2 regions of the Pedobacter sp. B4419 genome follow, and region 1 is predicted to be linked to the other one. Evidence: riboswitches for the same ligand, from Rfam matches in the RefSeq annotation. Region 1 holds a riboswitch; the other holds the start of a gene.

Region 1 (7,751 bases):
CTATTAGCCTTTGGCAAAGGTTTATCATCTTCCTTGCTTTTTTTACAGGAAACCACTAAAAGTACCAGCACCAATCCTAGGTATCTGATGTTGGTCTTGAAAGAATAATTCTTCATTTTTATTTATAGCTATAATTAAATACGGCGTGCTGAGGTGTAGCGCCAGTTGCAAAATCATACTTGAACTTGCCGTTTTTATCAAAGACGATAGCCTTGCCCACATCGCTTCCAAAACTGATCGCATCTGCAATTACAAAAGTGTCATCGAAAGGATTTACGGTTACCCCATACATTAAACCTGTTGCGGTTCCATCGGTAATCAGACTTCCTCCGGCAATTCCAGTACTTACCTCAAGCGATGCAGAATTCATATTCCAGTCGGTAATCAGGTAGGCCTTGTTTTTATTGATGGCAATTGGACCTACATTATAATCGTAATTTCCAGTTACAGCATCGGTTACACTGTTGATGCGTTGCAACGTTGGCAATATCGTGCCGTAGTCTCCCCACGAAACCACCAACAGATCGCCATTTTGCGCAGCGGCAATCTTTACCGGATTGTAGCTTACGGTAATGTCTTTGATTTTGGTAAAAGTGGCCAAATCGATTACCGTAACTTTATCTTTTAGTCCGGTTGGATAATAAGGATGATTGGAATTGGTTACATATAATTTTCCGTTTGCTACGGCCAGTCCTTCCAGTCCGGTAGCTGGCGAGGCGCCATTCATCAGCTGCAGCTCCAAATCAACTGTTAAAGAAGCGGTATCAATGCGGCTGATTTTGCCATCATAACGAGATACATAAGCCTTATTTTTATAGAAAGCAACGTATCTGGGCATCAAACCATCGCCATTGGCATTAAAGGGAATGCTTTTTAATGAGCGTCCTGTTGCAATGTCAATCACCTCTACAAAAGACTGTGTCTTTCCCTGGATGCCTGCTACTACACAGTACATTTTGCTGCCATAGGCTTTTAGATCATTGGCTGTTTCTCCCAGCGATCTCCCATTAATCTTTTTGAAATAATCCGTTTCTACTTTTTTGCTTGCAACATCGTAGTAGGTAAGCGAACTGTTGTTATAGCCCATTGAACCTTCGCAAAGCACATAGATGCCTTTTGTACCCGTTATTTCCGGAACTTTTGGCTCGGGCGCAGGTGTACGGTCCTTTTTGCAGGAACTGATCAATAACGTGCCTAATAAAAAGGCAAACGCTATTGTTTTGAAATGTTTGTTGTAAAGGGTTTTCATATCTGATTTTTAGTAAACAAAAGCAATGTGTGCCGGAATATCACCGGTAGTTAACGACCATTTTAATTTCCCAAAAGCATTATAGCAGTGCAGCTTGCCGGGTGTTACATAATCTTTGGCATCGGTTACGTAAACATCTTTGTTGACCCGGTTTACGGCAATGCCATAAGGAATCTTGATGTTCTTTTCCGTACCGTCGGTTATAAATTTTTGGGCAAGCAGGGTTTCGTTCCTGATATCGATCATGTGGTAGCTGATGGTATTCTTGCCTTGGATGTAGCTCCACTCCGTACTGTACACGTAAGCCAGGTCATCGTCTATAGCCAGGTTGCTGGCCGCGATATCAAAAACCTTTTTAACCTGATCGGTATGGGTATCGATTACATAAAGCCGTGAAGGAATGGTATAATAATCGCCTCTCGAGGTCACATAGAGATCGCCATAGCGATCGGCCTTTAAGCGGTGCAGGTTTAGCGCTACCTGAATGCGTTTTTCTTCCCTGAAATTGGCGAGGTCAATTACCGAAACCGTGCTTTCGTAGTTTGGCGGACTATAGCCACCCGAGTTGGCGATATAGAGTTTGTTGCCTACAACAGCCATTTCTTCTGGCTGCCGGCCTACCTCTACCGTGCGGTTGATGATCAGCTTAGCGGTATCGATTTCTGCTACAATTCCATTGGGTGCTGTCGGATCGCCTACGCGGCCCAAATAAGCACTCACATAGGCTTTGCCATTGTTAAATGTAATGTAGCGACAATTTGTGATGTTGATCTGGCCGATGCGCCTGCCGGTTTTGACATTCAACACTTCTACCTTGTTAGAGATATTAACTACTACATATAGCTTGCTGCCGTATATGGCAATATCATTGCCTACATCACCCAAACCCTTGGTTACTTCTGGATTAACCTGATTGTAGAGGTTACGGGTATAAATGCCATTAACCAGGTCGAGATAGTCAAGAGAAGCCTTGTTCATGTTCATGTTGCCCTCGTTAACCAGGTAAAAACCTTTAATGGCTGAGGTGGGGTCTGGCTCAATGCGACTAATTTCTGCAGGCAAAGGCTTAGGGTCTTTTCTGCAGCCCCAAAAGATCAGCGAAAAAGCAATCAAGAGGCAATATGATTTATTGGTCAGGCTCATAGCTTAAAATTCAAGGTGATCCGGTAATTCCTTCCGGGCATCGGGAAGTTTGGAATAACATCATAGTATTGGTTAAGTAGGTTGTTTACTTCGCCATTAAGGTTAAAATTGGCCTGACGAAGCTTAAACTGATAGCTCAAGGCAAAATCGTGCGTGTACCAAGGCTCCATGTAATTGTAAATGATATTGGCTTTTTGGTTATAGCGATAACCGGTATAGATAAAACTGTAGTTGGCGTGCCATTTGCGATAATCTATTTTGGCCAAGAAAGAACCGCTGTGTTTAGGGATATAAGGGATTTGTTGCCTATAATTATCCTCCGCAGGGTCGGTTACATCAACAGCCTGTTGAAACGTGTAATTGATGGCTGCGCCAATTGCCACGTCTTTTCCAAACCTCCAACCGCTTTTCAGGTTCAGTTCTGCTCCTTTGATGGCTACCTTGCCCAAATTGTACATGATCCAACGGATCAGGTTCGCACCCGGCTGCGCAATGATCTTATCTTTTATCTGGTTGTAATACACATCGCCCTGAACTTCGATATAGGCAAGGCGCTGCTCCTTAAATGAACTGAGGTAGGTAAAACCCAAATCGTATTGTTTGGCAAACTCGGGTTTGAGCAAAGTATTGCCAATAAAAGTATAATAGAGGTCGTTAAAAGTAGGCATCCTGAAAATATCCTTATAAAAACCCCTTAGCCTCAGGTTTGACCGCTCCATCGGTTTCCAAGAAAACATCAGTGTCGGACTAAACACTTGCTTATTTCCTGCCGAAGAATATTCTTTAACCTCGTCATTGATGGTAGTGCTCAGGATATTTGCCTGAACTTCGAGCCTTTCTAGCTTTAGTGAAGTACTAAGCACATTTAAAAAGGTATTTCTGCGGGGATAAGCAAAGCGATAAAGATTGGCTTTGAGGTCTTGATATTGATAATCTGATGCGAAAGACACATTCCATATGCTGGCCAGTTTATAATTGGCGGCCAAAGAAACGTAGGCTTCCCTTTCGTGAAAACGATTATCAAGAAAACCGTTAATGGTTACATATTCCGGATCGAGAAAACGGGTATAATCATAAGCCAGTTTGGTGTTGAGCAAAATGGATAACCGTTCGCCAAAGTTTTGCGTTACATTGCCTTGTACAAATACGTTTCTGTCCCAGATGCGCTGGTTGTAATCGAATTTATTAGAAACGATGGCACCTGGCAATCCCCTGTCTGATAAAAAAGAGTAAAGCTGCGCATGCCATTTCCCTTGTTTGTTAAGTTTGCCAAATAAAGACGTTTCTAGCCTGAATCTATTTACATCGCCGTTATTTCTTACCGCTGCAGTATCATAAATACCGTTGGTATACCTAAATTTGTATTTTCCATTGGCCCTGATGTATTCGCTGCTTACACTGGCCGAAATGTTGTTGCTGATTTCGCGCTGATAAACAAATGCAGGATTGATCAAACCGAAATCTCCGGTTTTAAAATTGGCGCTAATGCTGTATTTTCTATCCTCAAAAATCGGAGCCCTTGTTTTAAGGTAGATGGCACTTGCCGAAGCATAGCCCTTGGCTGGTTGCAGCTGCTCGTTGCTTTGTCCACTGATGAGTGAAACCTCCTCTAAGTTGTCCAGTGAATATTTTCCCAGGTCTACCTGGCCATTCTGCGCATTGCCCAATTGGATGCCATCATAAAAAATAGCGGTGTGGTTAGTACCCATACTCCTGACATTGACCGTTTTTAAACCACCAATGCCTCCGTAGTCTTTGAGCTGTACGCCAGAAAAATACCTAATGGCATCGGCAACAGATAGGCTATTGATCCGCTTCAGGTCTTCGGCCGTTAAAACCTGCAGGGCAGCTGGCGACAAGCTTTGCCTGCTTACGCGATATTCGTTTATCTTGACCTCTTTAAGTTGGTTAACCTTGGTCAGCGTATCGGTATTTTGGGCAAGGGCAATGCCTGGAAATGCGCACAGCATTCCCCCTACAGCGAAACCAATAAAAGCAACATAGCCTTTAAAAAAGGCCAGATTCTTTTTTGTCATTTTTGTTGTGAGTTAAACCCACAGCAAACAGAAATTAAGGAGCATGTATCAACAAGCATCTACTCCTAGCTTCAATCCCCGAAAGCTATGAAAATATAATGCTAAGGCAGGTCTTCTGACTTACTCCCGATTTCCTGCCTTCCCCTTTCTTGCGAAAAAGTGGCCAAGATTTGAAAATCGTTACAGAGCTTACAGCTGCGGGACAGTTACGGATTTACACCGTATTCCCTTTTAATCCCAATCCTAAAATCGGGAACCAAAAGCGATGCAAATATAGCCAAATTAAGCACAGAAGCAAATATGGCAAGGAGATGTTACAATTACACGGTTTTGCAAACGCTTATAAAACCCTATATTTAGGTTCAAAATAGAGCTTATGCGTACCTTATTATCCCTTTGTTCATTATTTATCATCAGCATCCAGGCGATGGCACAACAAACAGACACCGTTTTCCTGCAAAAACTAATGCAAGACAAGCCTGAACTCTTTTCGGGAATTTTAAATCACCCCAACAAAAACGAAGTTCAGGTAATCTATACACAGGTGAACCGCGATAAAAACAATAAACCGAGTTTTAAAACCTTTAGCTACAATTTTAATCCGCAACGGTATTTTTACCCCGCCAGTACTGTTAAGCTGGCTGCCGTAGTCTTTGCCTTAGAAAAGGTAAATGCGTTAAAAAGCAAAGGCATGAGTGCCGATCTGGTTATGCTAACCGATAGCAGCTTTAAAGGCCAGACCAAGGTTTTGAAAGACGAAAGCGCCGCAAACGGAAAGCCTTCCATTGAACATTACGTTAAAAAGATACTCTTAACCAGCGATAATGATGCCTTTAATCGATTATTTGAGTTTATTGGCCGGGCAGAAATCAATGCAAAGCTGAAAAAATACGGCATGAACGATAGTCGAATACTGAATAGGCTAGCCATTGGCGATGGTGGCGAATCGGCCAGAAACACCAACCCTATCGATTTTTACAAAGACGACAAATTGGTCTACCATCAAGATGCCCAATTTGACAATAAGGATTATCCGTTAACCTTAACCAATTTATTGGTGGGCAAGGGTTATTTAGACGGCAAAGAACAATTGGTAAACGAACCTTACAGCTTTGCCAACAAGAATGTTTTTACCGTTGGCGATCAGCAATTGTTAATGAAACGTTTGATCATGCCTGAAGCATTTCCGGCAAAGGAAAGGTTTAACCTCACTCCCACCGATTACAAACTCATTTATACCTACATGAGCAAATTGCCTACAGAAAGCGATTATCCAAAATATGACCCGAAAGACTTTTGGCCAACCTACGCCAAGATGCTGTATTATGGACGAGAGAAAAATGCAACGCTAGATCCGAATATCAGGATCTTTAATAAATATGGTGACAGTTATGGTTACATTATCGATAATTCGTATTTCGTAGACTTTAAGAACAAAGTAGAATATTTTCTAACCGCAGTAGTTCAATCTAACGAAGATGGAATTTACAATGATGGCAAATACGAATACGAAACCGTATGCTATCCTTTTATGAAGAATTTGGGGAGGACCATTTACGAATACGAGCTGAACCGAAGCAAAAAGAACCTGCCCAATTTGGACAAGTACAAAATGGATTACAGCAACAAATAACAACAAAGCCCGAAAAACTCGGGCTTTGTTATACTTAATGCATCGTATTAAAACGAAGCTTGTGATCGAAGGATCTGCAACATCAAACTGCGCTCATCAGATTTCTCCTTCCGTCTGAATGACAGGTATGTTATTTAAAATTAAAGCTTACACCGGCATTCATGTTAAAGCCAAAGGTATTGTAGCCAATAATTTCAGTGTATTTCTCGTCGGTTAGGTTTTTTAAATCGGCAAAAATCTTGATGCGTTTTTTGGCCAAGGCATATTCCGCATAAAAATCCAATAAATTATAGGAACCCAAAAGCTTATTTACGGCTGGATAAGTACTAAAATCGCTGTCAAAGCGCTCGCCAGTAAATTTAAAGTTGGCGCTTACAAATAAATTGTCTGTAGCTTGTACACCCGCATTAATGCCATAAGTATTTTTAGGCCTGCGCAACAAGAAATCGATCACCTTGGTACCCGAAGTCTGCTTGCCTTCTACATAGGCATAATAGCCTCCAATCGTAAACTTGTTTAATTTAACACTAGGTTCGATCTCTAAACCTCTATCATCTTGCTTGTCTTGGTTTACATAACCCGTTGTGCCATAAATAATGGCATCTTTAATTTTACGCTTAAAAGCTGTTGCACGCAGGTTCAATTTTTCGTTTAAAAAGCTGAAACTCGCGCCTGCTTCATAGTTCGTCGCTTTTTCAGGCTTTAAGTTCAAATTGGCGCCGTATTGACCAAAAAGCATATCGAGCATTGGCGCCCTAAATGCAGATGAAACCGTACCGAATAGTTTTACTTCTTTAATAATGTTGATACTTGGTGTTACGGCATAGGTATAGTTTTCGCCATATTTATTGTGCTTATTGTAACGGCCACCTACTTCAAGATTAAACACACTCAAATCATGCAAAAATACAGAGGCATAAGTGCTGAACAAATTGGTAGACGGCTTTGTTAAGGTTGCACCATAGTAAGTTACTGCGGTTGCACGGTTATCCAAACCCACCAATAGGTTTACTTTTTCGCCAAGGTTTTGATTATAGAACAGATCCAACCAATCCATGCGGCCATCATAACGACCACCATACATGCTTACGTATTCTCTAGATGTATTTTCGTGGCTATAATTGAGGGTGATTTTGCCTTTGTTTAATTGGTACTGCGCATTTAAGCCGCCATTAAAGTGCTTCGATTCTGATTTGTTATTGGCATCGACAAATGCATCGTCGTCATAATCGAATTTTCCGGCAAAATAACGCAAGAATGGATTAATGCTCAAACGCTTGTCCAATTGGATAGTGAAATTGGCATTTACCGCATCCTGCCTGGTGCCATCTTTATCAAAAGCTTGCGTATTCCCTGCCGGATTGGCGGCTTCAGAAATACCATCCGTCCTGAAATGGCTGTAGCTTACATTATAGGTAACCGCATCAACTTGGCTGCTCAAACCAATGGTTCCTTTATAAGAATTATAGCTGCCCGCACTGGCTACGCCATATACATTATTGCCTTTGTTGCCACTCTTTTTTGTAATGATGTTGATTACACCTGCAACGGCATCAGAACCATAAAGCGTAGATTGGCCTCCACGAAGAATTTCGATCCGCTCTATCTGATCAATGGCAATCATGCGAAGATCGAAAGCGCCTAACACCGAAGAAGGATCTGAAGCCAAAACCCCGTCAATCAAAATTAC
Region 2 (7,751 bases), 770 kb from region 1:
AACAACGGGCGAGAATGTGGGTGCCTATGCCATCAATCAAAATAGCTTGTCTTTAAGTGGCAACTATACCTTGAACTATACTGGAGCCGATTTGACTATCGGCAAGAAAACGGTTGATGTCATCGCTGATGCAAAAAGCAAAACCTATGGCGATTCAGATCCAGCTTTAACTTATACCTTCAGTCCGGCTTTAATAACAGGCGACAGCTTTACAGGCTCGCTTTTAAGAACAACGGGCGAGAATATAGGTTCATATGCCATCAATCAAAATAGCTTGTCTTTAAGTGGCAACTATACCTTGAACTATACTGGTGCTGATCTGACTATCGGCAAGAAAACGATTAATGTCATCGCTGATGCGAAAAGCAAAACCTATGGCGATTCAGATCCAGCTTTGACTTATACTTTCAGTCCGGCTTTAATAACAGGCGACAGCTTTACAGGTTCATTGTTAAGAGCAACGGGCGAGAATATAGGTTCGTATGCCATCAATCAAAACAGCTTGGCGCTGAATAGCAACTATATCGTGAACTATACTGGAGCAGATTTGACTATCGGCAAGAAAACGATTAATGTCATCGCTGATGCGAAAAGCAAAACCTATGGCGATTCAGATCCAGCCTTGACTTACACTTTCAGTCCAGCTTTAGTAACCGGTGATAGCTTCTCAGGTTCACTTTCAAGAACAACAGGCGAGAACGTTGGCACCTATGCCATCAATCAAAATAGCTTGGCACTGAACGGTAATTATACGCTAAACTTTACAGGTGCAGGCTTTGCTATTGGCAAAAAAGCCTTGGTCATTACTGCCGATAACAAAACCAAATTATTCAATCAGGCCAATCCTGTTTTAACGGCAAGCTATTCGGGTTTCGTAGGTACAGAAAATGCTACTGTATTCACCACCCCGGTTAATTTAAGTACTCCGGCTACGCTGTCTTCGCTGGCTGGTACTTATCCGATTACGGCTAGTGGAGCAGTGACGCAAAATTATGCGATCACTTATGTTGCTGGTACTTTAACCATTAATGGCACCACACAGACCATCAGCTTTGCAGCTTTGCCAGATAAGCTCTCTACCGATACGCCATTTCAGCTTACGGCAACAGCCAGTTCAGGTTTGACGGTGAGTTACACCAGTAGCGATGTAAGCATTGCCCGGATCATTAATGGCAATCAGGTTGAGATCCTCAAAGCAGGTACGGTAAACATTACGGCAAGCCAAGCCGGAAACGCCAATTACATAGCCGCTGATCCGGTTATTCAAAGTTTGAAAATTGCGGATAATCCGGCGCCAATCATTGCCATTACCAGCAACCTTGGCAATAGCATTAGCAAAGGCGAAACAGCTTTGTTAACGGCAATGGGAGCAGTAACCTACCAATGGGCTACGGCAAATGGAATTGTAGCCGGACAAAACAGCGCGACTTTAACCGTTCGTCCTTCGCTAACTACAACTTATACGGTTACCGGAAGCAACATTTATGGAAGAAGCAGTACCCAGCGCATCACCATAGAAGTAAAAGAGGATTTTAAAACCTTAAATGCCACTAATATTATTTCGCCGAATGGTGATGGCGTAAATGATTATTGGACTGTAGAAAATATCGATCTGTATCCAAACAACTCGGTCACCATTTTTGACCGTGCCGGAAAAACCATTTTTAAGGTAAAAGGCTATAAAAACAATTGGGATGCCACGCTCAATGGTTCGCCATTGGCTGAAGGTACCTATTATTACATTATTGATTTTGGAACTGGTTTTGGTACTAAGAAGGGCTTTATAACCTTGTTGAGGTAAGATTCTTCAACAGCAACAAATAAAAAGGGCATTCAAAGCAATTGATGCCCCTTTTTATTTCCTTATATTTGGGTAATAGGAGCAACATGGATTATCAAACTTTTCAAATCAGTCCCGAACTCAACGCCTTTGTCAAATGTGCCTGGACTCTAGAAAGTCCTGCTTTGGCGAGCGAACAGAAGCAAAGAATTGTGCCCGATGGCTGTATGGAAATGATTTTCCATTACGGCGACCTGTACAAGCAATATCAAAGCGAAGAGACCTATGTCATTCAGTCCCGCTGTTTTGTTTTTGGTCAAATTACCTCAGCGTTAGACATTGCACCAACTGGAGCAACCGGGATTTTCGCAGTCCGTTTTAATCCAGATGGTTTTTTGCCCTTTACAAAGCTCGATGCACAACAACTAGAAAATAGAGCCGTTCCTTTGGCCGAGTTGTTTGGCGATGCCGGACTTCGGTTAGAAAAAGCAGTGTTGGCTGCAAAAACTACTGCCGAAAGGATTAAAATCGCTGAAACATTTCTGCTCCATAAACTTGAGGAAACTGAAGTTGCGAATAATTTGGTCAAATCCTGCGTAAGCGCCATGCTTGCCCTCAACGGACAGCTTTCTGTAGGTGAATTGAGCGAACAGCTCAAGATAAACCGTAGACAATTGGAACGTAAGTTTGCCACAAACGTGGGATTAAGTCCAAAGCAATTGAATAAGATTATAAGACTACAGACGGCTTTAAAAATGCTGTTGGAAAAACGTTTTGATAATTTAACGGATGTGGCTCATGAGGCTTCTTATTACGATCAGGCTCATTTTATCAAGGATTTTAAAGAATTTACGGGCATCAGTCCGAAGAAGTTCTATGCCGCTAACCTGCAACTTTCGGCTTTACTGGTTAGCTCGGAATAAGCTGTCGTGTTTTTACAATTTTTTGTATTTGCTGATGCGCAAATTTGTCTTATAAATTTAAAACAGAGGATACTTATGAAAAAAATGATGTGTGGCCTTGCATTGGCCTTCGTGGCAATTGTTGCCCTTGCTTTTAAAGCAGCATTTACAGATTTAGACAAAACCAAATGGCTGATTGGCACCTGGGAGCAAAAAACGGCCCGTGGCACGATGTACGAAAGTTGGGTAAAGGCATCGTCTACCGAATTTCATGGTAAAAGCTACGTGATCAAAGAGAAAGATACCATGGTTTTTGAAAACATCAAATTGGCACAGCAAGCCGATGGTCTTTTTTATATTCCAACGGTGAAGAACCAGAATGGTGGCAAACCAGTTAGTTTTAAAGCTAAAACTGTTTCAGCAACCGAAATGGTATTTGAAAACCCTGCCCACGACTTTCCGCAACAGATCAGCTATAAACAGATCAACAAAGATTCGCTGGTAGCCGAAATCTCAGGCACGATCAACGGCAAATTCAAATCGCAAAAATTCAAGATGCGCAGAAAAGATTAACAAATGCATCTTCAAGCATAAGTCAAAGCCTCTTTAAGGGGCTTTTTTGTTTATACCAATTCCTCAATTTCGGTAGGATTTACCGTTTCTCGGTGCATATTGCCCCAGTCAGACATAGCCTTAAGCATGGGTTTCATGGTTTCGCCCAAGGCAGTTAAACGATACTCTACACGTGGTGGTACTTCTGGGTAAACCAGGCGTTCAATCACCCTGTCGTTTTCCAATTCGCGTAGCTGTGCCACCAGCATCCGCTCAGAAATGCCATCAATGCTCTTTCTCAGCTCACCAAAACGCCAGGTACCATAGGTTAGTCTGCATAAAATGGCTGGTTTCCAACGGCCACCTAATACATGCAGCGAATAGGCCATGCCACAGCTGTCGTTAATCTGCTTTTCGTTAATGGCGTTGGTTGAAGTCTCTTTTCTCATTACTTACTTTTTTGTTAGTACCTAACAATTTATCGTGTACAATCAAATATAGAAGAAAGCTGTTTAATTTTGAAGAAAAAATAGAAAAATCATGAAAAAATTAGCAAATAAAATTGCCCTAGTAACCGGAGGCAGCCGTGGCATTGGTGCCGCCATCGTTAAAAGATTAGCAGCCGAAGGCGCTATTGTAGCCTTTACTTATCACAGCTCTCCAGAGAAAGCAGAAGCCTTGGTGCAAGAAGTTAATGCCAATGGTGGCCAAGCCCAAGCCATTGCAGCCAATAGTGCCGATCCTGTTGCCGTAACAGCAGCGGTTGAACAAACCGTTGCGCAATTTGGTGCACTTGATATTTTGGTAAGCAACGCCGGAATTTATATCGGAAGTGCATTTGAAGAGCATACCCTACAAGATTATGAAGATATAATGGCGGTAAATGTAAGAGCGGTTTATGCGGCGGCATTGGCTGCGGTAAAACACTTGCCTACAGGTGGCCGTATCATTACTATTGGCAGCAATATGGCCGATAATGCAGGTGGTCCAGGTGGCACATTATACGTAATGAGCAAAGCTGCGGTTCAAGGCTTTACACGTGGCTTGGCTAGAGATTTAGGCAAGAAAGGCATTACTGTAAATGTGGTACAACCAGGTCCAATTGATACCGATATGAACCCGGCAAATAGCGAACTGGCCGATTTCTTAAGAACCCGCATGGCCTTGCCAGAATATGGCACTGGGGCCGATGTTGCTGGCTTGGTGGCTTTTTTGGCCAGCGAAGAAGGAAAATACATTACCGGCAGTGCCTTGACTATTGATGGTGGATTGAACGCTTAGTTGGTTCATTGGTTCATTAGTTCATTGGCTGACTGGTTTGACCGCAAAGCATACAAGAACCGTGCAAAGATCGGTGCTTGTATGCTTTGCGGTTTAATTGCAAGCCGAGAACTGCAAACTAGCGCTTACAACTCATTGATAAAAGATTGCTTCGCTCGCTCGCAATGACGATACGCCGATTTGACATGAACTATTAACCAAAACTGATAACTGAAAACTGTCAACTGAAAAGCAAAAATTACCTTTCTATTCCCTACCTTTACCCCGATGTAAGTTCTTCACTTTATTTTTCATCAACCGGTATCGGTCCTCGGTGTAATATCGAGGTTAATAGGGAATCGTGTGCAAATCACGAGCTGTCGCGCAACTGTAAATCCTGCCTGTAAAGGCAACGATCTTATCATAAAGCCACTGTTTCGAGCAATCAAAATGGGAAGGCGATAAGATGGGGGATAAGTCAGGAGACCTGCCGTTTATCGAATTGACGATGCTTTCGCGTAATAAAGCCATTGGTCTGGTATGATGCAATTTGAGCCTTTTCCTAATGGGATTGGCATGTCTGCATTGTTTCCCTTCCATTTTATTATTGCCAAAGTACGGATAAGGCGTAGGGCTTTTAATGATTTTATTCACTTAATCTTTAAAAGATGCAAACGCAAAATTTGGGCTATCCGCGTATAGGTAGCCAGCGCGAACTTAAAAAGGTCTGCGAAAACTATTGGGCAGGCAAAACCACCTTCAAAAGTGTGCTTCAGGTAGGTAAAAACCTGAGGCAAGCCAACTGGGAACTGCAAAAACAAGCAGGTATTGATGTAATCCCATCTAACGACTTTTCATTCTACGATCAGGTACTAGACCATTCATTCTGTTTTGGAGCGATTCCGAAACGCTACAACGAAGTAATCCTAAAGAGTGGCAATGTAGAACTCGACCTGTATTTTGCCATGGCCAGGGGCTATCAAAAAGACGGACTGGATGTGGTAGCCATGGAAATGACCAAATGGTTCGATACCAATTACCATTACATCGTACCCGAATTTTATAAAAACCAACAATTCAAGCTTTTCTCTACCAAGATTATCGACGAGTTTTATGAAGCCAAACAATTGGGTATCACCACTAAACCCGTATTGATCGGTCCGGTTTCTTATTTGTTGCTGGGCAAGGAAAAAGAGGCTGGTTTTGATAAGCTATCGCTACTGAACAATCTATTGCCAGTTTATTTCGAAATCTTACGTCGCCTAGAAGCTTTAAACGTGGAATATATACAGTTTGATGAGCCCTTTCTTTGCCTCGATCTTTCTGCAAAAGAACAGCAGGCCTTCAGCAATGCCTATAAGGAGATCAGGAAGGCATTTCCACGCCTAAAAATCGTGTTGGCTACCTATTTTGAAGACCTCAATACCAATTTCCCTTTGGTGGCCTCTTTGCCATTTAATGTGCTGCATGTTGATTTGGTGCGTGCGCCTGTACAATTGGACAAGGTATTGGAGGTTTTCCCTCCAAATGCCATCCTTTCTTTAGGTGTGGTTGATGGACGCAATATTTGGAAGAATGATTTCGATGCCTCTTTGCAACTCATTGAAAAAGCGGTAAGCATATTGGGCAAAGACAGGGTTTGGATAGCGCCATCTTGTTCATTGGTGCATTCTCCATGCGATTTGGACCTCGAAACCGATGAGAAAAACCTGTCGGCAGAAATTAAGCAGTGGCTGGCCTTTGCCAAACAAAAAATAGCAGAGGTAGTGGCTTTGAAAAAATTGGCCAATGGCGAAGAAACTCCTGCCTTGAACAAACAGCTGGCTGATAACCAATTGGCACAGCACAACCGTAGGCATGCCAAAATTATCCATAACCAAACGGTTCAAAAACGGGTAGCGGCAATTACGGCACAGGATTCTGAAAGAACCAGTGTTTTTGCCGATCGCAGGACGAAGCAAAGAAATTCCTTAAAACTGCCAAGTTATGCCACCACTACCATTGGTTCGTTTCCACAAACTCCCGAAGTGAGAAGCTGGCGCGCGAAACTCAAAAATGGATCGATCTCTTTAGAAGAATACAACATATTGATAGCCGAAGAAACCGCAAAAGCCGTAAAATGGCAAGAAGAAATTGACCTAGACGTGCTTGTTCATGGCGAGTTTGAGCGCAATGACATGGTAGAATATTTTGGCGAGCAATTGGCTGGTTTTGCCTTTTCTAAAAATGGTTGGGTACAGAGCTATGGCTCTCGTTGTGTAAAGCCACCTATAATTTATGGGGAAGTGTACAGGCCAAATGCCATGACAGTAAAATGGACCACTTATGCACAATCGTTAACCACCAGGTTTATGAAAGGTATGCTTACAGGGCCGGTTACCATTTTGCAGTGGTCTTTTGTGCGCAATGATCAGCCACGCGCTGTTACCTGTGCGCAAATAGCCTTAGCCATACGTGATGAGGTTATGGATTTAGAGCAGGCTGGCATCAAGATTATCCAGATAGACGAGCCAGCCATTAGGGAAGGCTTGCCATTGCAAACAGCAAAGCATCAGGAATACTTAGACTGGGCGGTAAATGCCTTTAAAATTGCGGCGAGTGGAGTGCAAGACGATACCCAGATCCATACACACATGTGCTATTCAGAATTTAACGATATCATCGCGCACATTGCCCATATGGATGCCGATGTGATCACTATTGAAACTTCGCGCTCGCAAATGGAGCTTTTGGATGCCTTTGCCGATTTTAAATATCCAAATGAAATTGGACCCGGAGTTTACGATATCCATTCGCCAAGGGTGCCCAAACGTGAAGAAATGATCAGCCTGCTCAACAAAGCTAAATCGGTAATTGCGCCTGAGCAACTTTGGGTAAATCCAGATTGTGGTCTTAAAACTAGGGGCTGGGACGAAACCAAAAGCGCCCTGATCGAAATGGTAGAAGCCGCCAAAGAAATGCGAAAAAATTAATAAATCATCACCTATACCCAAGTAACCATTAAGGTTGCTTGGGTTAATTTTTAAATTATGACCTTAGCAGAAAGAATAAACGCTTCTCAAACCAGCATTTTCAAAGCGGTTTTTCCAAACACCACCAATCACTACGATACCCTTTTTGGCGGAACGGCCATGCACATGATGGACGAAGTGGCTTTTATTACGGCTACCCGTTTCAGTAGGCAGATGATGGTAACCGTAAGCAGCGACCGCATCGATTTTAAAAAATCAATTCCTGCCGGAACCATTGTAGAGCTT

Evidence for each region. Region 1 has a riboswitch for cobalamin ahead of AC570H_RS06105 (TonB-dependent receptor plug domain-containing protein). Riboswitches for the same ligand answer to the same signal wherever they lie in the genome.
Region 2: another riboswitch for cobalamin. It lies ahead of metE (5-methyltetrahydropteroyltriglutamate--homocysteine S-methyltransferase); the one in region 1 lies ahead of AC570H_RS06105 (TonB-dependent receptor plug domain-containing protein).

The regions. Positions count from the first base shown of each region.
Region 1 covers NZ_JCASSL010000001.1:1,519,526-1,527,276, reverse strand. The annotation lists gene AC570H_RS06120 (PKD domain-containing protein) at 1-116, opposite strand, end outside; gene AC570H_RS06115 (YncE family protein) at 119-1,249, opposite strand; gene AC570H_RS06110 (YncE family protein) at 1,259-2,392, opposite strand; gene AC570H_RS06105 (TonB-dependent receptor plug domain-containing protein) at 2,389-4,428, opposite strand; cobalamin riboswitch at 4,517-4,705, opposite strand; gene AC570H_RS06100 (serine hydrolase) at 4,805-6,061, shown strand; gene AC570H_RS06095 (TonB-dependent receptor plug domain-containing protein) at 6,192-7,751, opposite strand, start outside.
Region 2 covers NZ_JCASSL010000001.1:2,286,607-2,294,357, reverse strand. The annotation lists gene AC570H_RS09555 (MBG domain-containing protein) at 1-1,801, shown strand, start outside; gene AC570H_RS09550 (DUF6597 domain-containing transcriptional factor) at 1,888-2,703, shown strand; gene AC570H_RS09545 (DUF6265 family protein) at 2,779-3,255, shown strand; gene AC570H_RS09540 (winged helix-turn-helix transcriptional regulator) at 3,306-3,683, opposite strand; gene AC570H_RS09535 (3-oxoacyl-ACP reductase family protein) at 3,775-4,515, shown strand; cobalamin riboswitch at 4,803-5,003, shown strand; gene metE (5-methyltetrahydropteroyltriglutamate--homocysteine S-methyltransferase) at 5,163-7,466, shown strand; gene AC570H_RS09525 (acyl-CoA thioesterase) at 7,524-7,751, shown strand, end outside.